One region of the Kitasatospora sp. NPDC048298 genome, then DNA from elsewhere that is predicted to be linked to it. Evidence: riboswitches for the same ligand, from Rfam matches in the RefSeq annotation. Region 1 holds a riboswitch; each other region holds the start of a gene.
What was found. Region 1 has a riboswitch for cobalamin ahead of ACGF0D_RS06605 (HoxN/HupN/NixA family nickel/cobalt transporter). Riboswitches for the same ligand answer to the same signal wherever they lie in the genome.

Region 1 (6,939 bases):
CGGGCGCGGCCTGGCCGAAGGCGTAGCTGGGGGAGCGCGGGTCGAGTTCGGCGGCGCCGGTGGCGACGAGCAGGGTGCGGTGGTCCAGGGCGGCGCCGTAGACGGTGACCGAGCCGTGGTCGCCGATCACGCAGTCGGCGGCGACGAGCGCGGCCTGCCAGCCCTGGTGGGGCGGGATCAGGCGCAGGCCCATCCGGCAGGCGGCGGCGAGCAGCGCCTCGGGGTCGTGCCGGCTCCACACGTTGGGGTGCAGGACGACGGCCACCGTGTACTCGTCGGCGGGCAGTCGGCGGACCAGCCGCTGGGGCAGGTCGGGGTGGCGGCCGAATAACGAGTGCTCGCTCCAGGTGGAGCTGACGACGACGAGCCGTCGGCCGCCGACGGCGCCGAGCGCGGCGCGGTAGCCGTCGCGGGAGCGCCGGCTGCCGAGCATCCGGTCGAAGCACGGGTCGCCGACGACCTGGGCGACGTCCAGCGCCTCGGGGCAGGAGTCCCGCAGCCGGTCCAGCTGCTCGGGGTGGGAGAGGCCCAGGACGTCGACGAACACCCGTCCGTGGTGGGTGAGTTCGTTGCGGGACAGGCCGGCGGCGCTGACCGTGTCGCCGGTGGACTCGGTGACCAGGCGGTTGTAGCCGGCGCCGTGCGGGAGGACGACGAGGCGGGCGTCCAGGCGGTGCATGGAGGAGTGGACGGCGCACGCGACGGCGAGGTCGAAGCGGCGGCGGACGGCGTCCTCCCAGTCCAGCACGGTGAAGCCGGACAGGCCGTGCAGGTACTCGTCCAGGGCGCGGTCGGCGAAGGCGGAGCCGGGGTTGACGGTGAAGTAGCGCTCGATGCCGTCCGGGCTCAGCAGGGTGAGGACGTCCAGGACCCGGGTGGCCGAGGTGAGGGTGCGGGCGACCGCCAGCACGCGGGCCCTGACCGGTCGGGTGTTCCAGCGGTCGGCGGGCCAGGCGTGGGGGTGGGACGGCACACCATGATCGTACTCATCCGGTCGGGCCGCGGCGCGGTTCCGAGGGCGGGTCAGCCCGCGGCCGCGCTGGGCTCGTGGTGCTCGGCGGCGGCGCACTCGTTGAGCAGGGGGCGCATGGCCTCGTCCACGAGCCGGTAGCGCACCACTCGTCCGTCCCGGTCGCCGGTGACCACGCCGGCCGTGCGGAGCAGCCGCAGGGCCTGGGAGACGGCCGGGTCACGCATGCCGGTGGCGACCGCGAGATCGCTGACGGCGAGCGGGCCGGCCCGGTGGAGGGCGAGCAGCAGGGCGAGCCGGCCGGGGTCCGCGAGCAGGGAGAACCGCTCGGCCCAGGACCGGACGTGCGCGGGCTCGCCGATCGCGGCGATGGCCTCGCAGACCCGGTGTCCGTCGATGGTGCGGTGGCCCGCGCGGTCCTCCGGTACGAGATGCATGCGGACATTCTCGCAGGCGGGGGCCTGTGATCCTGGACACCTGCGCAGGTGCGCAGCCTTGCACGGGTCGGGGCGGGGCCCTACGGTGTTCCCCGCCGTGGTGCTCGGGAAGACCGGTGACGGACCCTCAGGGGTCCCAGCCCGGAGCGGCCCTCGCCACTGTGATCGGGCCGCTCCTCCGTCCACGGAGGAGCGTCGTCCGCACCCATGAAGCCACTGGGCGCCTCGTGCGCCTGGGAAGGCGGGTGCGGGTGTTCCCGTCAGCCAGGAGACCGGCCACGGCATCTCACGAGGTTTTCCACGAGGTGCTGGAGCGTGATCCGCATGACCCTGCCCGAAACCGTTTCCGCCGGGACCGAACCCGGCCCCGCCGCGCTGCCCACCTTCAGATGGCGGCGCGAGGACACCGTCCGTACGGCCGCGCTGATGGCGGTGATCGTGGCCATGCACGTGGTGGCCTTCGGCACGCTGATCTTCCTGGTCGCACCCGAGCGGTACACGGTCGGCACCCAGGTCTTCGGGGTGGGCCTGGGTATCACCGCGTACACCCTCGGCATGCGGCACGCCTTCGACGCCGACCACATCGCGGTGATCGACAACACCACCCGCAAGCTGATGGCGGACGGCAAGCGGCCGGTCTCGGTGGGCTTCTGGTTCGCCCTCGGGCACTCCTCGATGGTGGTGCTGATGGCCGCCCTGGTGGCGGGCGGCGCGCAGCTGGCGAACACGCTGATGGACGACGAGTCGGCCACCCACAAGTGGCTGGGCATGGTCGGCACGACGGCCTCCGGCGCCTTCCTCTACCTGATCGGCGCGCTCAACCTGGCGGCGCTGCTCGGCATCCTCAAGGTGTTCCGCTCGATGCGGGCCGGGCAGTTCGACGAGAAGGAGCTGGAGGCGCACCTCGACTCGCGCGGCTTCATGGCCCGGGTGCTGAACCGGGCGACCCGTTCGATCACCCGGCCGGGGCAGATGTTCCCGGTGGGCATGGTGCTGGGCCTGGGCTTCGACACCGCGACCGAGGTCACCCTGATGGTGATGGCCGGCTCGGGTGCGGCCTCCGGGCTGCCGTGGTACGCGATCGTCTGCCTGCCGCTGCTGTTCGCGGCCGGGATGAGCCTGTTCGACACCCTGGACGGGACGTTCATGAACTTCGCGTACCAGTGGGCCTTCGCCAACCCGGTGCGGAAGGTGTACTACAACCTGACCATCACCGGTCTGTCGATCGCGGTGGCCTTCATCATCGGCACCATCGAGCTGGTCGGGGTGCTGCACGAGAAGCTCGACCTGACCGACCCGGTCACCGGGTTCATCGCGGACATCTCACTGGACAACGTCGGCTACGCCATCGCCGGGCTGTTCGTGGTCGTCTGGGCGATCGCGATCGGGTACTGGAAGCTCGCCCGGGTCGAGAAGCGCTGGACGCCCGACAGTCCGTGACCGGGCGGCCGCCGGCCTCCGAGTACGTGGAACGGCGCCACCCCGAACCCGGGGAGGCGCCGTTCGGCGTGTGCGGGGTCAGCGCTCCTCGCGGAAGTCGACGTGCCGGCCGGCGGCCGGGTCGTACTTGCGCAGGACCATCCGGTCCGGGTCGTTGCGGCGGTTCTTGCGGGTCACGTACGTGAAGCCGGTGCCGGCGGTGGAGCGGAGCTTGATCACCGGGCGCAGTTCGCTGCGGGCCATCGGGTCCTCCTGGGGCCTGAGGGGTCCGGCCCCGGGTGTCGGACCGGGACCGGGCGCCGAAATGGAAGTCGTTTCCAGTGGATGGGAACGTGGGCCGCACCCTGCCCATTCCCGGACGCCGGGTCGCCGCCGAAGGACGCGGCGGGTGGGGGAGCGGGGAGCGCGGCGCGGTCGCGCGGGGGCGCGCAAGGGGCACCGGGGGTTCTGTCGGGGGCGCTCGGCGGGCGGTTCGGGCCGGGGGTTCGTAGGCTCGACGCATGGCGGATGCGTACGCGGGGCGGCGGGAGCGGGTGAGGGAGCACTGCAGTGCGGCCGGGGCCGACGCGGCGCTGATCACCCGTGCGGCGAACGTGCGGTACCTGACGGGCTGCGCGCCCTGCGGGGCGAGTCTGCTGCTGACCAGAGAGCGGGCCCTGCTCGCACTGCCGGACGACCTGCCGCCGGACGACACCGGCGAGCACCTGATCGCCCCGGACGTCACCCGGCTGCCGGTGGCGGCCGGGTCGGACACCGCGCTGGCCGCCGCGTCGGTCGCCATGCGCTCGGGGGTGGCGGGTCTGGCGGTGGAGGAGCACGACCTGACCGTCAGCCGGCACCGGGCGGTCGGCGGCCTGACCGAGGGGGCACGGCTGGTGGACCTCGGCCAGACCGTGGAGCGGCTGCGGGTGGTCAAGGACGAGCACGAGATCGCCGACCTGCGGATCGCCGCCGAGATCGCCGACCAGGCGCTCGGCGAGCTGCTGGAGTCGATCCTGGTCGGCCGCACCGAGCGGCACCTGGCGATGGAGCTGGAGCGCCGGATGATCGACCACGGCGCCGACCGGGCGGCCTTCCCGGTCTCGGTCGGCACCGGCAGCCACTCCGGCCAGGCCGCCCACCAGCCGACCGACCGCCGGGTGGAGGAGGGCGACTTCCTGACCGTGGTGATGGGCGCCCAGTACCGCGGCTACGGCGTCTCCACCGCCCGTACCTTCGTGATCGGCGCCGCTCCCGCGCCCTGGCAGGTGGAGCTGCACCGGCTGGTCTTCCGGGCCCAGCGGGCCGGGCGGGAGGCGCTCGGACCAGGGGTGGAGCAGTGCGTACCCGACCGGGCGGCCCGGCAGGTCCTGGAGGCGGCCGGCCACACCGAGGCCTCCCCGCACCCGGTGGGCCACGGCATCGGGCTGGAGATCCGGGAGGCCCCGCGACTCGGTCCGGCGGACATGGGTAAACTGGACAGCCGCGTACCGGTCACCGTCGGCCCAGGGGTCCACCTCCCGGGCAAGGGCGGGGTCCGGATCGAGGACACGCTCGTCGTGCGCCCCCTCGAAGAGGGCGGGCCCGAGCTGCTCACCATCACCACCAAGGAGCTCCTCGCCCTGTGACCGCGGCCCCCGGGCCGTGGGCGGCAGGACGCACCCCTTGGTTCCTTGACAGCTATATCCAGGAGTAAGTGCGCCCGTGGCTTCCACGAACGATCTCAAGAACGGCATGGTCCTCAAGCTGGAGGGCGGCAAGCTCTGGTCCGTCGTCGAGTTCCAGCACGTCAAGCCCGGCAAGGGCCCGGCCTTCGTGCGTACCAAGCTCAAGGAGGTCCTGACGGGCAAGGTCGTCGACAAGACCTTCAACGCGGGCACCAAGGTCGAGACCGCCAACGTCGACAAGCGCGGCATGCAGTTCTCGTACAAGGACGGCGAGAACTTCGTGTTCATGGACATGGACACCTACGACCAGCTGACCATCGAGCCGTCGGTCGTCGGCGACGCCGCCAAGTACCTGCTGGAGGGCTTCGAGGCCCTCGTCGCGCAGAACGAGGGCTCGGTCCTGTACATCGAGCTCCCGGCCGCCGTCGAGCTGACCATCGCCGAGACCGAGCCGGGCGTCCAGGGCGACCGCTCCACCGGTGGCACCAAGCCGGCCACCCTGGAGACCGGTGCCCAGATCCAGGTGCCGCTCTTCGTCACCACCGGCGAGAAGATCAAGGTCGACACCCGCGACGGCAGCTACCTCGGCCGGGTGAAGTAAGTCCGTGTCGGCCGCACGCAGCAAGGCCCGCACCAGGGCCTTCCAGATCCTCTTCGAGGCCGACCACCGCGGGGTCGACCCGCAGCAGGTCCTCGCCGACTGGGTGGCCCGCGCCCGCGAGCCCAGGCCCGACGAGGGCACCCCGCAGGTGGGTGAGTACACCATGGAGCTCATCGAGGGGTACGTCCAGCACGCCCGCCGTATCGACGACCTGATCGAGCAGTACGCCGTGGGCTGGACCCTCGACCGGATGCCGATCGTGGACCGCAACGTCCTGCGGCTCGGTGCGTACGAGCTGATCTGGGAGGACGGCGTCCCGGACGCGGTCGTCCTGGACGAGTCCGTCGAGATCGCCAAGGAGTTCTCCACGGACGACTCCCCGGCCTTCGTCAACGGCATGCTCGCCCGCTTCCTGGAGCTGAAGCCGGGCATCCGCCGGTAACAGGCGTCCCGTGAACGGCCGCCGGACCCGAACAGGTGTCCGGCGGCCGTTCCGCGTTTCACCCGGTCGGCGTAGGCTGTGGACCTACTTGTCAGTAACTTGACGTCCGGAACCACGCGTGAAGGGCAGGTCCCGCCACATGACCACGGCGACCCGCAGCGAGTTCGACCAGGGCATCGCCCTGACCAGGCACCCCGAGGAGGCCGGCCGCTACGACGCCGAGCTCGGCGCCGGCTGGCAGATCGGCGGTGGGGTGAACGGCGGACTGCTGCTCGCCGTGGCCGGACACGCGCTGTCGCTGGAGCACGAGGCGCATCCGGACCCGGTGTCGATCAGCGGTTACTACCTGTCCGCCTCCACCCCCGGCCCGGCCACCGTCCGCACCGAGGTGCTGCGCACCGGCCGCGGCCTGTCCACCGGCACCGCCTCGCTCAGCCAGGACGGCGTCGAGCGGCTGCGCGTGGTGGCCAGCCACGGCGACCTCGCCGCCGCCGACGGCGAGGTGCGCACCAGCGCGCAGCCGCCGCAGCTGCCGCCGCCGGACCAGTGCATCGGCCTCGAACACGCGCCCAAGGAGCTGATCGCCCAGGCCGCCCTGCTGGAGCGGTTCGACCTGCGGCTGGACCCGGCCACCGTCGGCTGGGCGCTCGGGCAGCCCTCCGGCAACGGGCGGATCCAGGGCTGGTTCCGGCTCGCCGACGGGCGCGAGCCCGACCCGCTGCTGCTCCTGCTGGTCGCCGACGCGCTGCCGCCGGTCACCTTCGACCTCGGCATGCCGGGCTGGGCCCCCACCATCGAGCTGACCGTCCACCTGCGCGCCAAGCCCGTGCCCGGCTGGCTTCGGGTCACCCACGCGACCCGCAACCTGGCCGGCGGCTACTTCGAGGAGGACGCGGAGGTCTGGGACGAGTCCGGCCGGCTGGTCGCCCAGTCCCGCCAGCTGGCCCGGGCACCCCGGCCGGCCTGACCCGAGGCCCCGGAGGGGTCCGTATTACCGGTGGTTACATTCCTGTGACACGCCGTACGTGTGCGGCGCGCGCGGATGGGGAGGAAGACGGTCAGCGGCGAGCTCGTCGCCGACCGTCAACTTCACCCGACCGCCGAAGCCAGGAGCCATCGATGAGCCAAAAGGGGCGCGCCCGCCGTAACTCCGACTGCACCTCCGGCGGCTCGCGGCCCGTGGTGCGGGCTCCGCACCGGCCGCGGCCGGCCGAGGGAGCCGAGCAGGCGTTCGTCATCGGGGTGCTCACCAACGCCGCGGACTTCGCCCGGGCCCGCGCCTGGGGGATCTCGGACGCCCCCGACCACGAGCGCTACCTGGCCGACACCGCCGACCTGCTGGCCGAGGCGCTGGAGCGGTTCGACACCGTCCGGGCCCGGATGTTCCACCCGCAGGACTTCGA
Region 2 (6,939 bases), on a different contig from region 1:
CCAGGTGTCGGTGAGGTCGCCCATGACGTTGGTCCCGCCGGCCTTGGCGATGATCTCGTTGGCGGCGGCGAACTTCCCGGCGGTGTACGGCTTGTCCTGCCCGCTGTCGTACAGGAAGACGGACGGGCGGCGCTCGGGCTGCGGGACGGCGGCGATCCGCGCCTTGAAGTCGGCGATCAGCTTGTCGGCGCGGTCCTTGACGTCGAAGACCTCGCCGAGGTTGGCCAGGTCGGTGTAGAGCGCCTCCAGCGGGTCCATCACGCCGCGCTCGGTGCCCTTGCCGCTGCGGCAGGACTCGCTGAGCACGTACGAGTCGATGCCGAGCGCCTTGAGGGTCTGAGGGGTGACGCCGCGGCCCTCGTCGAAGCCGTAGTGCCAGCCGGCGAAGACCAGGTCGGCCTTGGCGTCCAGGGCGATCTCCTTGGTGATGATCTGCTTGGAGAGCCACTTCGCCTGCTGGTAGCCGTCCTTCCAGGCGACCTGGTCGATCTTCCCCTTGTCGTCGGGCATCACGTAGCCGGCCATCCGGTCGGCGAGGCCCAGGGAGAGCATCAGTTCGGTGATGCCGACGTCGTTGGTCACCACCCGGGCGGGCTTCCGGTCGAAGGTGAGCTTCTCGCCGCAGTTGTCCACCGTCACCGGGTAGTGGGCGGAGGCGGTGGCGGTCTCCTCGGGGGCGATCTCGGCCCCGCAGGCGGTGAGTCCGAGGGTGAGCAGGGCGGTGGCGGCAACGGCCTTGGTGCGCACGGTGGTTCCTCTGAGCAGGGGGGCGGATCAGGCGGGGCGGTCGAGACGGTCGAACAGCAGCTGGAGGGCGCCGCTCTCCGGGTGCCGCACCGGGGTGGCCCGGACGCCGAACACCTCGGCCAGCAGGGCGGGTCGGAGCACCTTCTCGGGCGTGCCGGAGGCGACGATCCGGCCGGCCCGCAGCACGTACAGCAGGTCGCAGTGACCCGCGGCCAGGTTGAGGTCGTGCAGCGCGGTGAGCACCGTCGGGCCGGCCTCGCGGGCGAGCGCCAGCACCTCCAACTGGTGGGCGATGTCGAGGTGGTTGGTGGGTTCGTCCAGCACCAGCAGGCGCGGCTCCTGGACCAGGGCGCGGGCGAACAGCACCCGCTGCTTCTCGCCCCCGGACAGGCTCAGGAAGCCGCGCTCGGCCAGGTGTCCGGCCCGGACCTTGCGCAGCGCCTCGGCGCAGCGCTCGGCGTCCCCGTCGGTGGGGGCGCCGAAGCCGCGGCGGTGCGGCAGCCGGCCCATCGCGACCACCTCGGCGACGGTGAAGTCGAACTCGGCGGAGTGCTCCTGGGTCAGCGCGGCCACCCGGCGGGCCGCCTCGCGGGCGGTGAGGGCGTGCAGGTCGTCGCCGGCCAGCCGGACCGCGCCGCCGGCCGGCTTCAGCACCCGGTAGACGCAGCGCAGCAGCGTCGACTTGCCGCTGCCGTTCGGGCCGATGAGCCCGACCACCTGTCCGGCGGCGGCCGCCAGGCTCACCTCGTGGACCAGCCGGGTGCCCGCCAGTTCCACCGAGACGGCGTCGACGGCGAGGTCCTGGGCGTGCGCGGCCACGGCGGCCGCCTCGGTCACGTCGGTCACCGGGTGCCTCCGAAGGACTGGCCGCGGCGCCGCATCATCAGCAGGAAGGCGGGCACGCCGAGCACCGCGGTGAACACCCCGACGGGCAGTTCGGCGGGCGCCAGCAGGGTGCGCGAGGCGATGTCCACCCAGACCAGCAGCAGGGCCCCGGCGAGCGGGGCGATCACCAGCACCCGGCGGTGCCCGGCGCCGACCAGCATCCGGGCCAGGTGCGGCATCAGCAGCCCGACGAAGCCGATCGCCCCGCTGACCGCGACCACGGTGCCGGTGACGGCGGCGGTCACCACGAACAGCTCGCGGCGCAGCCGGTCCGGGTCCACGCCGAGCGAGGCGGAGGTCTCGTCGCCCATCGCGAGCGCGTCCAGCCGTCCGGCGGCGCAGGCCAGGTAGGCGAGGCCGGCCAGGACGGTGACGGCGGCGATCGGCACCGAGCCCCAGGTGGCGCCGCCGAGGCTGCCGAGCAGCCACATCATGGCGTCCCGGGCGGCCTCGCCGCGGTCGGCGGCGAAGACCATCAGGGTGGTGGCGGCGGAGAACCCGTAGGACAGGGCGGTGCCGGTGAGCACCAGGCGCAGCGGGGTGAGCCCGAACGCGGTGCGGGCGGCGAGGTAGACCAGCGTCATGGCGGCCAGGGCGGAGCCGAAGGCGGAGGCGGAGATCGCCCACACGCCGAGCGAGGCGAAGGCGCCGAACAGCAGGACGGCGTTGGCGCCGACGGCCGCGCCGGAGGAGATGCCGAGGACGAAGGGGTCGGCCAGCGCGTTGCGCACCAGGGCCTGGACGGCGACGCCGCAGGCGGCCAGTCCGGCGCCGACCACGGCGGCCAGCACGGTGCGCGGCAGCCGGATCTCCCAGACGATCGCGTACGCGGCCGCCTCGTCCGCCTCCAGCCGACCGCCCGTCAGCCCGGCGCCCAGCAGCCGCAGCACCCGGGGCAGGCCGAGCCCGGAGGAGCCGAGGGCGACCCCGCAGACCAGCGAGAGCAGGAGGGCGGCGCCGAGGCCGGCGGCGAGCGGGACGACGGGTATGCGACGAGTGGGCGGGCCGACTGCCCGGTCTGCGGGTGCGCGGTTCACGGGTGCGCCTTGCCTCGGGCCGGGGGTGCGCCGGGGCGGGCGCGGGCCGGGGCGTGCCGGGGCGCCGTTCCCCTCGCAGTCCACGGCGAGTTGTCGGGAGTTCGGCGGCCGAGGGCGATCGGGCTGGCGCGGCCGTACGGGCTGGTACGGGCCGTGCTCACCGTTGCGGGTCAGCGCCGGATTCACACCGGACTTCCCCCTCGGACGCCCTGGCAGCATAACAGCCACTCAGGGCAGGCAACCCTTACCGGCCGGGGGTCGGGCGTGAACGCACGACCGCCCCCGTCCGGTGGTCCGGACGGGGGCGGTCGGGTGGCGACGCGTCAGGCTCAGGCCTGCTTGGTCTCCCAGAAGATCTTGTCGACCTCGGCGATCAGGTCCAGCAGGGCCTGGCCGGTGGCCGGGTCGGTGGACGCCTTGGCGGCCGAGGCGGCCTTCAGGGTGTCGTTGATCAGCTGGTGCAGCTGCGGGTACTTCTCGAAGTGCGGGGCCTTGAAGTAGTCGCTCCACAGCACCGAGATGTGGTGCTTGACGGCCTCGGCGCGCTGCTCCTTGATGATGATGGCGCGGGCGCGGAAGTGCGGGTCCTCGTTGGCCTGGTACTTCTCCTGGGTGGCCTTGACGGACTCGGCCTCGAGCTTGGCCTGCGCGGGGTCGTACACGCCGCAGGGCAGGTCGCAGTGGGCGTGGGCGGTGGCGCGCGGTGCAAACAGACGAGAGAACATGGGAGTCCTTCCTTAGATCGTCTTCCCGCGCCCGAGATTACCCTTCCGCCCTCCCGGTTTCGCGATCGGGCGGCGGGCCTAGGGCGAAAGACGGACCCGGAACCGGGGTATTCCGGACATCGGAGCGCTGACGGCCCGTACGGCAGACTGGGGGACGGGCGGAGCGGGAGGAGGAGTCGTGGCGCGGAGCACGCGACCGGAGGACGTCGGAGCCGGGGACCGGGGCGGAGTGCTGCCGTTCGGGCTGGTCGAGGTGGCGGGGCCGTCGATGGTCCCGACCCTGCGCGAGGGCGACCGGCTGCTGGTCCGGTACGGCGCGCCGATCCGGCCGGGCGCGGTGGTGGTCTTCCGGCACCCGTTCCAGCAGGACCTGCTGGTGGTGAAGCGGGCCGCCGAGCGCCGGCCCAAGGGCTGGTGGCTGCTGTCCGACAACCGCCCGGTGGACAGCGACAGCCGCAGCTACGGCGCCGTCCCGGACGAGCTGGTGCTCGGCCGGGTGCTGCTGCGGCTGAGCCCGAGCCCGGCCTGGCTGGCGCCGGGGCGCCGGCTGGAGCGGCTGCTGCTCACCCCGCGGCTGGCCCGGGTGCCGGGCCTGGCCCGCCGGCTCGGCGCCTGGGTCGAGGAGGTCTGAGGCCCCAGGGCCCCGAACTCCCGAGGCCCTGAGTTCGCGAGGGCCTAGGCCCGGGCCGCGGCCTCCGCCTCCTGGCGCTTGCGGGCCCGGTAGGCGGCCACGTTGGCGCGGGTCGCGCAGCGGTCCGAGCAGTAGCGGCGGGAGCGGTTGGTCGAGGTGTCCAGGTAGGCGTTGCGGCAGGGCGCGGCCTGGCAGATGCCGAGCCGGTCGGCGCCCAGCTCGGTCAGGTGGACGGCCAGGCCCATGCAGGCGACCGCGGTGAAGTGCGCGGTGGCGGTGGGGGAGTTGTCGGCCAGGTGCAGGTGCCAGCGCGGCCGCCCGGCGTCGTCCAGGTAGTCGTGTCCGGAGACCAGCGGGCTGACGGGGTACTCCATCAGCAGGCTGTTCAGCAGGTCGACGCCGCGGACCTCGTCGCCCTCGGCGGCGGCCTCGAAGACGCCGCGCAGCCTGGTCCGCACCGCCCGCAGCCGGGGCAGGTCGGACTCGTCGGCGAGGGCGGCGGCCCGCGAGGAGTCGGAGAACAGGCCGCGCACCGCCTCCACGGAGGTCAGCGTGTCGGTGCCGCGCTCGGGCTCCTCGGTGTTCACCAGCCGAACGGCGAGATCGGCGTAGGCGGCGAGCTCCACAGGGGTCCTTCCAGATTCGGTAACGGGCTGACTGCTTCCAGCCTATTACTCGTACGGCGTTCCGGCCTCCTTTCCCCGGTGGGAAAGGGGTCGGCGCCCGGCAGGACGGGTCTGCCGGGCGCCGACGGTACGGCCTAGAGCACCTTGGACAGGAAGGCCCTGGTGCGCTCGTGCTGCGGGTTGGTGAGCACCTCGCGGGGGTTGCCGGACTCGACCACCACGCCGCCGTCCATGAACACCAGGGCGTCGCCGACCTCGCGGGCGAAGCCCATCTCGTGGGTGACGACCACCATGGTCATGCCCTCCTCGGCGAGGCCGCGCATGACGTCGAGGACGTCGCCGACCAGCTCCGGGTCGAGCGCGGAGGTGGGCTCGTCGAAGAGCATCAGCTTGGGCTTCATGGCCAGCGCGCGGGCGATCGCCACGCGCTGCTGCTGGCCGCCGGAGAGCTGCGAGGGGTAGTTCCCGGCCTTGTCGGCCAGGCCGACCCGCTCCAGCAGGGCCATGCCGCGCTCGCGGGCGTCGGCCCTGCTCTCGCCCTTGACCTGGACCGGCGCCTCCATGACGTTCTCGATGGCGGTCATGTGCGGGAACAGGTTGAAGCGCTGGAAGACCATGCCGATGTCGCGCCGCTTGAGGGCGACCTCGCGGTCCTTGAGCTCGTGCAGCCGGTCGCCCTTCTGCCGGTAGCCGACCAGCTCGCCGTCCACCCAGAGGCGGCCGCCGTTGATCTTCTCCAGGTGGTTGATGCACCGCAGGAAGGTCGACTTGCCGGAGCCGGAGGGGCCGATCAGGCAGAACACCTCGCCCTGCTTGACCTCCAGGTCGATGCCCTTGAGCACCTCGACCGGGCCGTAGGACTTGTGCACGTTCTCGGCGCGGACCATGGGCTCGGTGGACGCCGCGGCGTCGGCGGGGGTCTTGCTCAGGTCGGTCATACGTGACCACCTCCCTCGAGCCCCGGGACGACGTCGGCGTTCGTCTTGGGGGCGGGCTTCCCGGCGAACAGGCCCCGCAGCCGCTGCAGCGGGGTGGGCGGCAGGGTGCGGTTGGAGCCCCGGGCGTAGTGGCGCTCGATGTAGTACTGGCCGATGGTCAGCACCGAGGTGAAGAACAGGTACCAGAGGCTGACCACGATCAGCAGCGGGATGTTCTGGTAGTTGCGGGAGTAGATGACCTGGCCGGCCCGGAAGATCTCCTCCAGGGAGATCACGGAGACCAGCGAGGTGGTCTTGAGCATCGAGATGGTCTCGTTGCCGGTCGGCGGGATGATCACCCGCATGGCCTGCGGCAGGACGATCCGGCGCATGGTCTGGAACCGGCTCATGCCGAGCGCGTGCGAGGCCTCGGACTGGCCCTCGTCGACCGACTGGATGCCGCCGCGGACGATCTCCGCCATGTAGGCGGCCTCGTTGAGGCCGAGGCCCAGCAGGGCGGCGACGAAGGTCGGGATCAGCACGTTGGTCTGCTCGGACCAGAACTCCGGCCCCCACGGCACGCCGATCGACAGCTTGGCCCAGATCAGGCCGAGGAAGTTCCAGAACACCAGCTGAACCAGGACCGGGGTGCCGCGGAAGATCCAGATGTAGACCCAGGCGACGCCGGCCAGCAGCGGGTTCGGGGAAAGGCGCATCACCGCGAGGACGATGCCGCCGACCACGCCCATGAGCATGGCGAGAACGGTCAGTTCCAGCGTCACCAGCAGGCCGTGCATGATGCTGTCGTGGAACAGGTACTGACCGACGATGTCCCACTTGAAAGCGGGGTTGGTGAAGAGGGCGCTCACGAGCATCGCCGCGAGTACGGCGATGACGACGGCGCCGGCCCAGCGTCCGGGGTGACGGACGGGGACGGCCCTGATGGTCTCGGGCCGCCCCTTCTCCGCCGTCCCCTTGTCCAAAGAGTTCACGGTGTGGCCTCGGGGGAGAAGTGAAGCGTACGAGGGTCAGGAGGCGCCGTTGACGACCGACTTTTCGATGGCGCCGGCCTCGACACCCCACTTGTTGAGGATCTGCTTGTAGGTGCCGTCGTCGATCAGCGACTGGACGGCGCCCTGGATGGCCGGGGTGAGCTTGGAGCCCTTGGCCAGGGCCACGCCGTAGGGGGCCACGCCGTAGGTCTCGCCGACCTTCTCCAGCTGGCCGCCGGACTGCTTGACCGCGTAGTCGACGACCTGGGAGTCGGCCATCAGCGCCTGGTCGCGGCCGGAGACCACGGCGTTGGTGACGTCCGTCTGGAGGTCGAACTTGTCGCCCCCGTTCTGGATGCCCGGCTTGCCGGCCTTGGCG
Region 3 (6,939 bases), on a different contig from region 1:
CCCGGCTACTACGGCCCGTCCGCCAACTTCAACGGCACCGTCTTCGGCCTGCTCGCCCTGGCCGGGGCGAAGACCCAGGCCGGCGCCCAGCGCGCCCCGCAGGCCCTGCTGAACGCCTCCGTCACCGCCGTGCGCGCCAACCAGCACAACGACGGCGGCTGGAACTACAGCAAGGCCGCGGGCGACCCGACCGCGCTCGCCCAGGGCAGCGACATCGACATGACCGGTGCCGCGATGGCCTCGCTGTGCGCCGGCGGCGTGCCCAACACCGATCCCGCGATCGTCGCCGCCAAGAACTTCCTCAAGGGCAAGCTCGCCTCGTCCGGGGCGTTCAACGCCATGTTCGGCGTGAACACCGACTCCAACGGCTGGGCCGTGTCCGGCCTCAACGCCTGCGGCATCAACCCCCAGGGCGCCGACTTCACCAGCGGCACCGGCAAGACCCCGGTCGACTTCCTCATCGCCCAGCAGTTCAAGCCCGGCGGCGGCTTCAAGTACCTGCCCACCGACACCACCCCGTCCCCCTACGCCTCCGTGGACGGGCTGCGCGCCGTCGCCGGGGCCGGGTTCACCGCCACGCCGCCGGCCCCGACCATCGCGGGCGAACCCACCTGGGCCGCCACCACCGGCTTCACCGCCGGCACCGCCGCCAGGCTCGCCCTGGTCGTCGACGACGGCACCGGCACGCCCAAGGTCTGCGCCGTCACCCTCACCCCGACCGGCACCACCGCGACCCTCGGTGACGTCCTCGACGCGGCAGGCAGCGCCACCCCGGGCGGCTGCGTCACCTCCGTCACGCCGTCCACCGGCGGCGGCACCGTCACCGCGCTCAACGGCACGGCCAACAGCGGCTCGTCCACCTGGCAGGTCAGCCTGGACGGCGGCGCCGTGACCGGCGCCACCCGGGCCACCACGGTCCACCTCGGCGACACCGTCTCGCTGCGCTACGGCAGCTGACCGCACGGCGCCGGAGGGGAGCCGACCACGGGTCGCCTCCCCTCCGGCGGGGCAGAACCACGACGGCCCGACGGATCCGCCGCCGGACCACAGGACAGGGGGAACGGATGCCGACGGGTGTTTCCGGATGGGTGGCAGGCGGCTACGTGGCCTTGGTCGGCGGGCTGGCCGTCCTGGGCGGGCTGACGGAGAACGGGCGCTACTACCTCGCGTCGATCGTCCTCACCCTTCCCGTCGGCCTCGTCGCGCTGGCCGCCGTCTACCTCGCACGAGGGGTGCTGACCGGCATCGGCGGACTGTTCACCGAGACCACACTGCCGAACGGCGAGGAACCCGGCTGGCTGACCACGGCCGGCATCGTGGCCAACACGCTGCTGTTCACCGTGGCGGCCGTCGCCACCGTGTTGCTGGTCGAGCGCTTCGTCCGCCGCCGGAGGGTGGCGCACGGCAGGTGAACCCGGGCACGCGGTGCCCCGGCCCCCACGTGGCAGGGGCCGGGGCACCGGCGTCGCGTCGGACGTCAGGGCGCCGTGATGCCCGGCTGGGCGCCGGCGCCGAAGGACCAGCCCTCGACGTCACCCGGCGCCGGGTTGTAGCTGCCCGCGCCCAGGCTGCTGTACGACCAGGGGCCGCCGTGCTGGGCGTGCCAGTACGACCAGTAGGCGCTGCCGGTCGGGTTGGTGCAGGTCGTCGGCAGCGCGTTGATCGTGCAGACGAAGCCCGGGTAGCGCGGGTGGAAGGCGTACGAGAACCCGGCGCCGGTCAGCGCGGCCAGGCCGCTGGCGGGGTCCCCCGGCGCGCAGCCGGTCTGGATGCCGCCGCCGACGGCGGTGAAGTCGACCACGACGGTGACGCCGGTGGTGCCGCTGCAGGCGGCGGCCCGGGCCTGCGGGGCCTGGGCGGCGGAGACGCCGAGCAGGCCGGCGGTGAGGGCCGCGGCGGCGGCGATCGAGCCGAGCGTGCGGCGGGCGGGGCGGGATGCGGTTACGGTGTCGGTCATCGGTGAACTCCTCGCAGTCTCGGGCTCGTTCAGCGGGTGGCCGGTGCCGGGCAGGCCAGGGTGGGGGAGTCGGGACGCGCGCCGGCGGCGGAGAGCGTCGACAGCGGGGTGCCGGCGAGGCCGAGGACGGCCTGCGCGGTGGCCCGGGTGCCGCTGGCCGCGTTGAAACCGGTCGCGTCGTAGGCGACCGCGCCCCGCACCGCCGGATCGGCGGAGCAGCCCTGCTGGAACTTGACCAGCCGGCTCCAGCCCTTGAGGCCGGTGCCGAAGCGCCCGCCGGAGAGCAGCGCCTGGGTGGCCAGGCCGGTGGTGTTGGCGTTGGAGGTGGTGGCCCCCGCGGCCGCGAAGCCGCCGTCGGCGTTCTGGTGGGCGGCCAGCCAGTCGAGGCCGGTGTTCGCCTTGGCGGTGCGGCCGGTGGCGGCGAGGGCCTGCACGGCGAGGGCGGTGGCGTCCGGGTCACCGGCGCAGGTGGGTTGGCCGAAGGAGAGGGGGAAGCCGCCGTCCGCGCACTGGCTGTTCGCGAGGAAGTCCACGGCCGCCGTCGGGGCGTCACCGGGGGTGCGGTGCAGGGCGATCAGGGCCAGTGACTGGCCGAAGGCGTTGCTGTAGTCGCCCCACTGGGAGCGGTCGGAGAAGCGCCCCTCCGTGGTCTGGAGGGAGCGCAGCCGCGAGGGCAGGTCGACGCCGCCGAAGCTCGCGGGGTTCGCGCCGCGCACCTCGACGGCGAGCAGCAGCTTGGCGGTCGCGCCCGCGTACGCCTCGGTCGTGCCGTCGCCGAGGTAGCCGGAGAGGATCTCGGGCTTCGCCAGCCAGGCGGTCGCCTTGGCGGCGGCCTCGTCGGAGCTGCGCGAGGCCGCGAAGGCCAGCACGGCGTCGATGGTCAGGCCCTGGTCGGGGTAGGCGGTGCCGTTGAAGACGGACTCGAAGTGGTCCCCGTCGACGAGCTGGCGGGCCAGCCAGCCGGCCGCCGCGGCGTCGGGAAGGACGGTCCTGGACGAGGCCGTGTCGGCGTGGGCGGCGGTGGCAGCGGTGGCGGTGGCGGGGAGCGCGGTGGCGAGCGCCAGGGCGGGTATCGCGAGCAGACCGAGAGTGCGGCGGAGCGTGGGCATGGGTGCCTTTCCGGGCCTGGACGCAGGGGCCCGGAGGACAGCGGCACGGTGCCGGGGCAGCCCTCGGAGCTCCGGCCCGCAGACCACGACGGGAGGAGGGGACGACACACCTCCGCCGACGGGTAATCGGGCTCGCCGCCGACATGGCGTCGACGGCCTACCGTTGCGGGTCAGCGCCGGATTCGGACCGGACTTCCCCCATCGGCGGAGTCAGAACATGACGGCTCATCATGGCGAAACGGGAAAGATCCGGTCAAGGGATCGTGCGTCACAGCACGGTGTTCGAAGCCTCCCGTGACGCTGCTCCGGTAGGTCCTGAGCCGACGGGCGGTGCGCCACCCCGTCGAGGGGGCGCACCGCGCGGGCCGTCAGCGGTTGCGGAACTCCGGCGGGCGCTTCTCGGTGAAGGCGGCCATGCCCTCCTTCTGGTCCGCCGTGGCGAAGGTGGCGTGGAAGAGCCGGCGCTCGAAGCGGACGCCTTCGGCGAGGGTGGTCTCGTACGAGCGGTTGACGCTTTCCTTGAGCATGATCGCCGCCGGGGCGGACATCGCCGCGATGGTTTCGGCGGTGGCCAGCGCCTCGGTGAGCAGCTGGTCGGCCGGGACGATCCGGGAGACCAGGCCGGCCCGCTCGGCCTCCTCGGCGCCCATCACCCGGCCGGTCAGGCACAGTTCCATGGCCTTGGCCTTGCCGACCGCGCGGGTCAGTCGCTGCGAGCCGCCGATGCCGGGGATGACGCCGAGCTTGATCTCCGGCTGCCCGAACTTCGCGGTGTCCGCCGCGAGCAGGACGTCGCACAGCATCGCCAGCTCGCAGCCGCCGCCCAGCGCGTAGCCGGCGACGGCCGCCACGACGGGCTTGCGCAGCGCGGCGAACCGGTCCCAGGCCGCGAACCAGTCGCCGAGGTAGGCGTCGACGAACTCCAGGGACTGCATCTCCTTGATGTCGGCGCCGGCCGCGAACGCCTTCTCCGAACCGGTGACCACCAGACAGCCGATGTCCGGGTCACGGTCGAAGTCCGTTGCCGCGGCGACGACTTCGTTCATCAGGAGGGTGTTGAGCGCGTTGAGCGCCTTCGGGCGGTCGAGGGTGATCAGCCCGACCCGGCCCTTGCGCTCGACCAGGATCGTCTCGTAGGTCATGCGGTGCCCTTCCCGAGGGTGGTGATGATGGCGGAGAAGTCCAGCCCGGCGCCGTCGGCCGCCGCGAAGTCGGCGTACAACTGCGCTGCCCTGCGCCCGAGTTCGGTGGGCAGGCCGGCGGAATCGGCCGCCCCGGCGGCCAGTCCGAGGTCCTTGGCCATCAGGGCGGCGGCGAACCCGGCCGCGTAGTCGCGGTTCGCCGGGCTGGTGGGGACGGGCCCGGGGACGGGGCAGTTGGACGTGAGCGCCCAGCACTGCCCGGAGGCGGCGGAGGCCACGTCGAACAGCGCCTCGTGGCTGAGCCCGAGGCTCTCCCCGAGGACGAAGGCCTCGCTGACCGCGATCATCGAGACGCCGAGGATCATGTTGTTGCAGATCTTCGCGGCCTGCCCCGCCCCGGAGGCGCCGCAGTGCACGACCCGGCGGCCCATCGCGGCCAGCAACGGTTCGGCCTCGCCGAAGTCGGCGTCCTCCGCGCCGACCATGAAGGTCAGGCTCGCGGCCTCGGCGCCGGGCACACCACCGGACACCGGCGCGTCGACGGCCCGGTGCCCGGTCGTGCGGGCCAGGTCGGCGGCGATCCGGGCGTCCCCGACGGCGATGGTGGAGCAGTCCACGAACAGCGCCTCGCGCGCGGCGGCGGTCAGGCCCTCGTAGGCCTCCAGCACGTGCCGGCCGGTCGGCAGCATGGTGATGACCACCTCGGCCCCGGCCACCGCCCGCTCCGCCGACTCGGCGACGGCGATCCCGTGGCCCGCCGCCCGCTCACGGGCGTCCGCCGCGAGGTCGTAGCCGGTCACCCGGTGGCCGGCCTTGACGAGGTTGGCGGCCATCGGGCCGCCCATGTTGCCCAGTCCGATGAATCCGATGTCGAGGGTCACCAGCGCTCCAGGGGTGTGGTGGCGGCGAGGCCGAGTTCGCGCTCGCCGAGCGGGGCGAAGTAGCGGGCCACAGCGGCGGGTTCGACGGCGCCCAGCGCCGCCGGGCTCCACCGCGGCGAACGGTCCTTGTCGATCACCTGGGCCCGGATGCCCTCGGCGAGGTCGCCGGTGGCCAGGGCCGCGCAGGAGGTGCGGTACTCCTGGTCCAGGACGGCCTCCAGCGGGCCGAGGGCGCGGGCCCGTCGCAACGCGGCCAGCGTGGCCTTCACGGCGGTGGGCGAGTTGGCGGTGATCCGGTCGACGGCCTTCTTCGCCTCCGGTTCACCGCTGTCCCGCAGCCGGTCGAGGATCTCCTCGACGGTGCCGGCCGCGTAGCACCGGTCGATCCATCCGCGCTGTCCGTCCAGCACACCGGCCGGCGCCGGTCCGACGTGCCGTTCGAGGGCGTCGTGCACGGGCAGCTCGGCGAGGTCGTCGAGCAGCGCCGGGACCTTCTCCGTGGGAACGAAGTGGTCGGCGAGCCCACAGAGCAGCGCGTCCGCGGCACCGACGGAACCGGCGGTCAGGGCCAGGTGGGTGCCCAACTCGCCCGGAGCGAGGGCGAGCAGGTACGTGCCGCCGACATCGGGGACGAAGCCGATGCCCGCCTCCGGCATGGCCACGCGGGTCGTCCCGGTGACGATGCGGACGCTGCCGTGGGCGGAGACGCCGACGCCGCCGCCCATCACGATGCCGCTCATGAGCGCCACGTAGGGCTTGGGGTAGCGGGCGATCCGGGCGTTGAGGCGGTACTCGTCGCGCCAGAACTCCTCGACGGCGCCCCGGTCCCCGCCGGTGGCGGCGCGGTGGATGGCGACGATGTCGCCGCCCGCGCAGAAGGCCCGTTCACCGGCGCCGGTGACGACGACGGTGTCGACCCGGTCGTCCTCCTCCCAGGTGTCCAGGGCCTGCGCGATCCGCCGCACCATGCCGTGGGTGAGGGCGTTCAGGGCCGCCGGCCGGTTGAGGACGATCAGCCCGGCCCGGCCCTCCCGCTGGACGAGGACCTCCGCGGTGTCGTTCGGGGTCATCACGCGGCTCCGGTCAGGCCGCGGGCGACGATGACGCGCATGATCTCGTTGGTCCCTTCCAGGATCTGGTGCACCCGCAGGTCGCGGACGATCTTCTCGATGCCGTACTCGGCCAGGTAGCCGTAGCCGCCGTGCAGTTGGAGGGCCTGGTTGGCGACCTCGAAGCCGGTGTCGGTGGCGTAGCGCTTGGCCATCGCGCACAGCTGGGGCGCCCGGGGATCGCCCCGGTCCAGGGCGGCCGCCGCCCGCCATACCAGCGCCCTGGCCGCCTCCAACTCCGTCGCCATGTCGGCGAGTCGGAACTGCAGGGCCTGGGAGTGCAGGAGCCGGGCGCCGAACGCCTCGCGGTCCGCCAGGTAGCCGGTGGCGCGCTCCAGGGCGTCCTGCGCGCCGCCGAGCGAGCAGGCGGCGATGCCGAGCCGGCCCCCGTTCAGCCCGCTCATGGCGATCCGGAAGCCCTCGCCCTCCGCGCCGAGCAGGCGGTCGGCGGGCAGGCGCACCCCGTCGAGGAGCACCTGCCGGGTGGGCTGGGCGTTCCAGCCCATCTTCCGCTCGTTCGGCCCGAACGAGACGCCGGGGTCGTCCCGTTGGACGACGAAGGCGGACACCCCGTCGGCCCCCGGGCCGCCGGTGCGGGCCATCACCAGGTAGACCTCGGAGGCGCCGGCGCCGGAGATGAACTGCTTGACGCCGTCGAGCACCCAGGCGTCCCCGTCCCGGCGGGCCCGGGTGGTGAGCGCGGCGGCGTCCGAGCCGGCGCCCGGCTCGGTGAGGCAGTAG

Region 2: linked by a shared signal. The riboswitch ahead of ACGF0D_RS02120 (FecCD family ABC transporter permease) and the one ahead of ACGF0D_RS06605 (HoxN/HupN/NixA family nickel/cobalt transporter) in region 1 are both predicted to bind cobalamin.
Region 3: linked by a shared signal. The riboswitch ahead of ACGF0D_RS19980 (prenyltransferase/squalene oxidase repeat-containing protein) and the one ahead of ACGF0D_RS06605 (HoxN/HupN/NixA family nickel/cobalt transporter) in region 1 are both predicted to bind cobalamin.

The regions. Positions count from the first base shown of each region.
Region 1 is NZ_JBICYZ010000005.1:205,416-212,354, forward strand. Features, by position in the region: gene ACGF0D_RS06595 (hypothetical protein) at 1-973, opposite strand, end outside; gene ACGF0D_RS06600 (ArsR/SmtB family transcription factor) at 1,024-1,407, opposite strand; cobalamin riboswitch at 1,489-1,703, shown strand; gene ACGF0D_RS06605 (HoxN/HupN/NixA family nickel/cobalt transporter) at 1,732-2,847, shown strand; gene rpmG (50S ribosomal protein L33) at 2,926-3,090, opposite strand; gene ACGF0D_RS06615 (M24 family metallopeptidase) at 3,348-4,454, shown strand; gene efp (elongation factor P) at 4,531-5,094, shown strand; gene nusB (transcription antitermination factor NusB) at 5,099-5,536, shown strand; gene ACGF0D_RS06630 (thioesterase family protein) at 5,676-6,503, shown strand; gene ACGF0D_RS06635 (hypothetical protein) at 6,656-6,939, shown strand, end outside.
Region 2 is NZ_JBICYZ010000002.1:208,664-215,602, reverse strand. Features, by position in the region: gene ACGF0D_RS02130 (ABC transporter substrate-binding protein) at 1-747, opposite strand, end outside; gene ACGF0D_RS02125 (ABC transporter ATP-binding protein) at 775-1,584, opposite strand; gene ACGF0D_RS02120 (FecCD family ABC transporter permease) at 1,590-2,669, opposite strand; cobalamin riboswitch at 2,761-2,910, opposite strand; gene sodN (superoxide dismutase, Ni) at 2,999-3,394, opposite strand; gene sodX (nickel-type superoxide dismutase maturation protease) at 3,663-4,025, shown strand; gene ACGF0D_RS02105 (CGNR zinc finger domain-containing protein) at 4,070-4,651, opposite strand; gene ACGF0D_RS02100 (amino acid ABC transporter ATP-binding protein) at 4,786-5,538, opposite strand; gene ACGF0D_RS02095 (amino acid ABC transporter permease) at 5,586-6,560, opposite strand; gene ACGF0D_RS02090 (ABC transporter substrate-binding protein) at 6,597-6,939, opposite strand, start outside.
Region 3 is NZ_JBICYZ010000025.1:92,639-99,577, forward strand. Features, by position in the region: gene ACGF0D_RS19965 (hypothetical protein) at 1-957, shown strand, start outside; gene ACGF0D_RS19970 (hypothetical protein) at 1,065-1,412, shown strand; gene ACGF0D_RS19975 (flagellar hook-length control protein FliK) at 1,478-1,957, opposite strand; gene ACGF0D_RS19980 (prenyltransferase/squalene oxidase repeat-containing protein) at 1,987-3,066, opposite strand; cobalamin riboswitch at 3,166-3,306, opposite strand; gene ACGF0D_RS19985 (enoyl-CoA hydratase) at 3,435-4,208, opposite strand; gene mmsB (3-hydroxyisobutyrate dehydrogenase) at 4,205-5,089, opposite strand; gene ACGF0D_RS19995 (enoyl-CoA hydratase/isomerase family protein) at 5,086-6,159, opposite strand; gene ACGF0D_RS20000 (acyl-CoA dehydrogenase family protein) at 6,159-6,939, opposite strand, start outside.